Regions from separate parts of the Microbacterium sp. CCNWLW41 genome, predicted to be linked through region 1. Evidence: riboswitches for the same ligand, from Rfam matches in the RefSeq annotation. Region 1 holds a riboswitch; the other holds the start of a gene.
What was found. A riboswitch is a leader RNA that binds a small molecule or an ion and turns the genes downstream of it on or off. The one in region 1 is predicted to bind ZMP and ZTP.
Positions count from the first base shown of each region.

Region 2: another riboswitch for ZMP and ZTP. It lies ahead of glyA (serine hydroxymethyltransferase); the one in region 1 lies ahead of glyA (serine hydroxymethyltransferase).

Region 1 is NZ_JBAOJP010000008.1:6,771-9,971, forward strand. Features, by position in the region: gene V6R91_RS24695 (beta-N-acetylhexosaminidase) at 1-1,317, opposite strand, end outside; ZMP/ZTP riboswitch at 1,623-1,705, shown strand; gene glyA (serine hydroxymethyltransferase) at 1,773-3,047, shown strand; gene V6R91_RS24705 (bifunctional methylenetetrahydrofolate dehydrogenase/methenyltetrahydrofolate cyclohydrolase) at 3,044-3,201, shown strand, end outside.
Region 2 is NZ_JBAOJP010000011.1:3,868-7,068, forward strand. Features, by position in the region: gene V6R91_RS29940 (family 20 glycosylhydrolase) at 1-1,304, opposite strand, end outside; ZMP/ZTP riboswitch at 1,363-1,447, shown strand; gene glyA (serine hydroxymethyltransferase) at 1,486-2,760, shown strand; gene V6R91_RS29950 (bifunctional methylenetetrahydrofolate dehydrogenase/methenyltetrahydrofolate cyclohydrolase) at 2,860-3,201, shown strand, end outside.

The sequences.
Region 1 (3,201 bases):
CACCGTCTCGGTCCACAGCGGCGCCTCCACCCCGAGGACACCGGTGTCGGGGATGCCGGGGACGATCGCGGTGGGCTCCCACGAGTAGGCCGTCCGCAGGTCGATGAGTCCGGCCCAGTCGAGCCCGAGGGGGAAGTCGGGGGCGTACTTCATGTCGAGATAGGTCACGTTGGACGGGGACATGATCAGCGCGCCGCCGCGCTCGACGAAGTGCGCCGCCTCCTCCGCGTGCGTCCCGCGCGGGGTGGTGTTCCCCCAGTACTGACCGACCGTGCCCTCGGCGATGCCGGCGGCGGCGCCGACCTCGTGCCAGGCGACCGGGGTCTTCCCGGTCTCCACGACGAGGGCGGTGGCCCGCTCGACGAAGTAGGCGAAGTCCTCCGCGGAGGTGCCGAGGGACTCGTCCCCGCCGATGTGCAGGTACGGGCCGGGGGTGATCTCGGCGAGCTCCGTGAGGACGTCGCGCACGAAGCCGTAGGTCCGCTCCTCGCGGATGCGGACCGAGGAGTGCCCGACTCCCCAGCCGAGGTAGGGCTCGCCCGCGACGGGCAGGGGCTGGCCGAGCCGTTCCGAGTCGGCGAGCAGGCCGTCGTTCATCACGGGGGCCTCGACGAGCTCGGGATAGGCGACGCCGATCGCGTGCGTGTGTCCGGGCAGGTCGATCTCGGGCACGACGATCATGTGACGTGCCGCGGCGTACTCGACGATCCGGCGGTAGTCGTCCTTCGTGTAGAAGCCGCCCGGGTCCCCGCCCGCCGACGTCGTGGCCGCCCGTTCGGTCAGCAGCGGCCAGGAGTCGATGTGGATCCGCCAGCCCTGATCGTCGGTGAGGTGCAGATGCAGCGCGTTGTACTTCAGGCGGACGGCCCGGTCGATGTAGCGCTCGACGTCCTCGACGCCGAAGAAGTGGCGGGCGACGTCCAGCATCACGCCGCGGTAGCCGAAGCGCGGGGAGTCCTCGATCTCGACGACCGGGACGACCCAGCCCTCGTCCGTCTCCTGCAGCAGCTGGAGCAGGGTGCGCGTCCCGAAGAAGAGGCCCGCGGCGTCGTGTCCGATGACCCGGACGCCGTCGGTCACCGACAGGACGTAACCCTCCGGTGACGACACCGCGGGGTCGATCGCGAGGACGACGTCGCCGGCGGCGCTCTCGCCGTGGCGAGGGGCGAGGTCCGTGTACGCCCGCAGGTCAGCGCGCAACAGCTCCACCGCCGCGGCGTCACCGGTGATGCGGGCGGGATCGAAGGCCACGACGCCGTCTCCTCGCTGGACGACGGACGGGTAGGGGACCAGGGGCAGCGGATCAGGCAAGACCATGAACAAAACCTACCCCGCGGCCGGTGTCGAAGCGAGTGCCAATCCCGACCGTGACGGGCGGAGGGTGCGCGGATGGCCGACGCGCCCGATCTGCACAGCCGGCGGACCGGATCTGCACATCGCCCCGATCTGCACATCGGATCCCGATGTGCACATGGATGGACGCCGGTTGGTGTGCAGATCGGCGCAACATGTGCAGATCGGGGGCGGGGCGATCGAAAGAGGCGGTCCTCCTCCGTCCGTCGGAACGGCATGTGCGGATTGTCGGCGAGAGCGGCGGCGGTCTCGGGGCGTTCCGCTATGCTCGTGAGCGTCGCGACTGGCGTCTGGGTGGGGCACCACCGGGGAGCGACCGTTACGGATTCGACCGCGCGCCTGGGCCGATGAGGTGTTCCGACACGTCCGCTCCCGCGGGCGCTCACCAACCGACCGATCCGTCATCAAAGGAGAACGCCATGACCGACTCGTCCTTCAACGCCCCCCTTTCCGAGGTCGATCCCGAGATCGCCGAGGTCCTGGACCGCGAGCTGAAGCGTCAGCAGACCTTCCTCGAGATGATCGCGTCCGAGAACTTCGTGCCCGTCTCGGTGCTGCAGTCGCAGGGCTCGGTGCTGACCAACAAGTACGCCGAGGGCTACCCGGGCCGTCGCTACTACGGCGGCTGCGAGGAGGTCGACGTCGCCGAGGAGCTCGCGATCGCCCGCGCTAAGGCACTGTTCGGCGCCGAGTTCGCCAACGTCCAGCCGCACTCGGGCGCCACCGCGAACGCGGCCGTGCTGCACGCCATCGCCCGCCCCGGCGACACCCTGCTCGGCCTCTCGCTCGACCAGGGCGGTCACCTGACCCACGGCATGAAGATCAACTTCTCGGGCCGGCTGTACGACATCGTCGCCTACGGCGTGAACCCCGAGACCTCGACCATCGACATGGACGAGGTGCGGCGCCTCGCCATCGAGCACAAGCCGAAGGTCATCATCGCCGGTTGGTCGGCCTACCCCCGCACCCTCGACTTCGCCGCGTTCCGCGCGATCGCCGACGAGGTCGGGGCCCTCCTCTGGGTCGACATGGCGCACTTCGCCGGTCTCGTCGCCGCCGGCCTGCACCCGAACCCGGTGCCGCACGCCCACGTCGTCTCGTCGACCGTGCACAAGACGATCGGCGGCCCCCGCTCGGGCTTCATCCTCACCAACGACGCCGACATCGCGAAGAAGATCAACTCGGCCGTCTTCCCCGGCCAGCAGGGTGGCCCGCTCATGCACGTGATCGCCGCCAAGGCGACCGCGTTCAAGATCGCAGGCACCCCGGAGTTCACCGAGCGCCAGGAGCGCGTGCTGCGCGGTGCGGCGATCATCGCCGACCGCCTCTCGCAGCAGGATGTGAAGGACGCCGGCATCTCCGTGCGCTCGGGGGGCACGGACGTGCACCTCGTGCTCGTCGACCTGCGCGATGCCGAGATCGACGGCAAGCAGGCCGAGGACCTGCTCCACGAGATCCACATCACCGTCAACCGCAACGCCGTGCCGAACGACCCGCGTCCGCCGATGGTCACGTCGGGCCTGCGCATCGGCACCCCGGCGCTCGCCACCCGCGGTTTCGGCGACGCCGAGTTCACCGAGGTCGCCGACGTCATCGCCCGGGCTCTGCAGCCCGGTGCCGACCTGGATGCGCTGCGAGCCCGTGTCGACGCGCTGGCATCGGCCTTCCCGCTCTACCCGGACCTGCAGCAGTGACCGCGAGGGTCCTCGACGGCAAGGCGGCGGCGGCCGCCATCAAGGCCGAGCTGACCGAGCGCGTCGCCGCGCTGAAGGCGAAGGGCGTCACCCCGGGGATCGCGACGGTCCTCGTCGGCGCCGACCCGGCGTCGCAGCTCTACGTCGGCATGAA
Region 2 (3,201 bases), on a different contig from region 1:
GCGGCCTCGATCCCGAGGATGGCGGCCTCGTCGACGCCGGGCACGACGTCGGACGGCTCCCACGAGTACGCGCGCTCGACGCTCGTCGGTCCGTCGGCCCACGTCAGCCCGAGCGCGGGACCGGACGGGTACTTCATGTCGAGGTAGATCGCGTCGGCGGGGGAGAGGATGAGCCCGCCGCCGTTGTCGACGAACGCCCTCGCCTTCTCGCCGGAATCGCCCTGCGGCCTCACGAAGCCCCAGTACTGGCCGATCGTCGTGTCCGCGATGTCCTTCGCGGCGCCCGCCTCGTGCCACGCGACCGGCGTCTTGCCGAGGTCGGCGATGATCGCGCTGACGCGGGTGACGAACTCGTCGAAGTCCGCGGCGCTGGTCGACAGCGATTCGTCGCCCCCGAAGTGGAGATAGGGCCCGGGCGTCATGGCCGTCAGCTCGCCGAAGACGTCGGCCACGAAGTCGTAGGTCGCCTCCTCGTGGATCTTCAGCGAGGAGAACCCCACCGCCATGCCGTCGTACGGCACGCCGGCGACGGGCGCGTCGCCGCCGTACTCGGCGAGCGTCTCGAGGATGTGGTCGCCGACCACCGGCTCCTCCGCCAGCTCGGGGTACGCGAGCCCGACCGCGTGGGTGTGACCGGGCATGTCGATCTCGGGCACGACGATCATGTGCCGCGACGCGGCGTACCGGACGATGTCGCGGTAGTCGTCCTTCGTGTAGAACCCGCCCGGGTCGCCGCCGACCGAGCCGGCGCTCGCACGCTCCACGAGCTCGGGACGCGAGTCGAGCTGGATGCGCCACGCCTGGTCGTCGGTCAGATGGAGGTGGAGCGCGTTCATCTTCAGCGAGGCGGCGCGGTCGATGCAGCCCTTCACCGCCTCGACGGGGTGGAAGTGCCGGGCGACGTCGAGCATCAGCCCGCGGTAGGCGAACCGCGGTGCGTCGTCGATGCTCACGGCGGGCAGGCTCCAGCCCGCCCCGTCGCGTGCGATCAGCTGCCCGAGGGTCTGCACGCCGTAGAACAGTCCGGCCGCGTCGGCTCCGGTGACGACGACGGATGCCTCCGCCACGTCGATCCGGTAGGACTCCGGCGCGCCGCCCGGCGTCACGCGCAGCTCGACGTCGGCGGCGCCCTCGGCGGCGCCCAGGCTCAGCCCGGTCCGCGCCAGGACGATGGCGGCGAGGGCGGCCGTGGCATCCGCGTCCCCCGCCAGCGAGGTGGTCTCGGAGAGCCGGAAGGGCGCACCGCTGCCCGCCTCGATCGACGACGGTGCAGGGACGACGGCGGGAAGCGACGCGGCATGCATGTAAAGAGTCCTAACAAATCGGTCGGGCATCAGCCTAGCGGTTCGTCTTCGGTTATGCTCGGGATGTCGCGACTGGCGTTGAGGTGGGCCACCACCGGGGAGCGACCGACTACGGCATTCGACCGCACGCCTGGGCCGATGTGGGACACCCCTATCTGGAAGCCGTGAGTCAGGAGATCGCATGACCGATCAGTTCTTCAACGCCCCGCTCGCCGAGGTCGATCCCGAGATCGCCCAGGTGCTCGACCGCGAGCTGGACCGGCAGCGCGGATTCCTCGAGATGATCGCGTCCGAGAACTTCGTCCCCGTGTCGGTCCTGCAGTCTCAGGGCTCGGTGCTGACGAACAAGTACGCCGAGGGCTATCCCGGCCGCCGCTACTACGGCGGCTGCGAGGAGGTCGACGTCGCGGAGGAGCTTGCGATCCACCGCGCGAAGAAGCTCTTCGGCGCCGAGTTCGCCAACGTGCAGCCCCATTCGGGCGCCACCGCGAACGCCGCGGTGCTCCACGCGATCGCGCGCCCCGGCGACACGCTGCTCGGTCTGTCGCTCGACCAGGGCGGCCACCTCACGCACGGCATGAAGATCAACTTCTCGGGCCGGCTGTACAACATCGTCGCGTACGGCGTCGACCCCGAGACCTCGACCATCGACATGGACGAGGTCGCCCGGCTGGCGCGCGAGCACCGGCCGAAGGTGATCATCGCCGGCTGGTCGGCCTACCCCCGTCAGCTGGACTTCGCGCGCTTCCGCGCGATCGCCGACGAGGTCGGCGCCATGTTGTGGGTCGACATGGCGCACTTCGCGGGCCTCGTCGCGGCGGGCGTGCACCCGAACCCCGTGCCCCACGCGCACGTCGTGTCCTCGACGGTGCACAAGACCATCGGCGGCCCGCGCTCGGGTTTCATCCTCACCAACGACGCCGAGATCGCCAAGAAGATCAACACCGCGGTCTTCCCTGGCCAGCAGGGCGGCCCGCTCATGCACGTGATCGCGGCCAAGGCCACCGCGTTCAAGCTCGCGGCCACGCCCGAGTTCAAGGAGCGGCAGGAGCGCGTCCTGCGCGGCGCCCGCATCATCGCCGAGCGCCTGTCGCAGCAGGACGTGAAGGATGCCGGCATCACGGTGCGCTCCGGCGGCACCGACGTGCACCTCGTGCTGGTCGACCTGCGCAACGCCGAACTCGACGGCAAGCAGGCCGAGGACCGCCTCCACGAGATCCGCATCACCGTCAACCGCAATGCGGTTCCCAACGACCCCCGCCCCCCGATGGTCACGTCCGGTCTGCGCATCGGCACGCCGGCGCTCGCCACGCGCGGGTTCGGCGACGCCGAGTTCACCGAGGTCGCCGACGTCATCGCCCTCGCCCTCCAGCCGGGCGCCGACCTCGAGGAGCTGCGCCTGCGGGTGTCGGCCCTGACCGCCGCGTTCCCGCTGTACCCCGACTTCCGCCATTGAGCGGAAGCGGGCGCCGCAGCGGGGGCGCTCGTCTGGTATCACTATCGAGATAGGGATTTCGGATGCCGCGGGCGCGGCATCCGTCGACGGAGGCACGACATGACGGCACAGAAGCTCGACGGCAAGGCGGCCGCGGCCGAGATCAAGGACGAGCTGCGCGGGCGCATCGCCGCGCTGAAGGAGAAGGGCATCACGCCGGGCATCGCGACCGTGCTCGTCGGCGCCGACCCCGCGTCGCAGCTGTACGTGGGGATGAAGCACCGCGAGTCCGAGGCGATCGGGATGAACTCCATCCAGCGGGAGCTTCCGGCCGACGCCACGCAGGAGCAGGTGGAGGCGCTGATCGACGAGCTCAACGCCGATCCGGAGTGCCACGGCTACATCGTGCAGCTGCCGCTGCCGAAGCACCTCGACACCGACGCGATCCTGGAGCGCATCGAT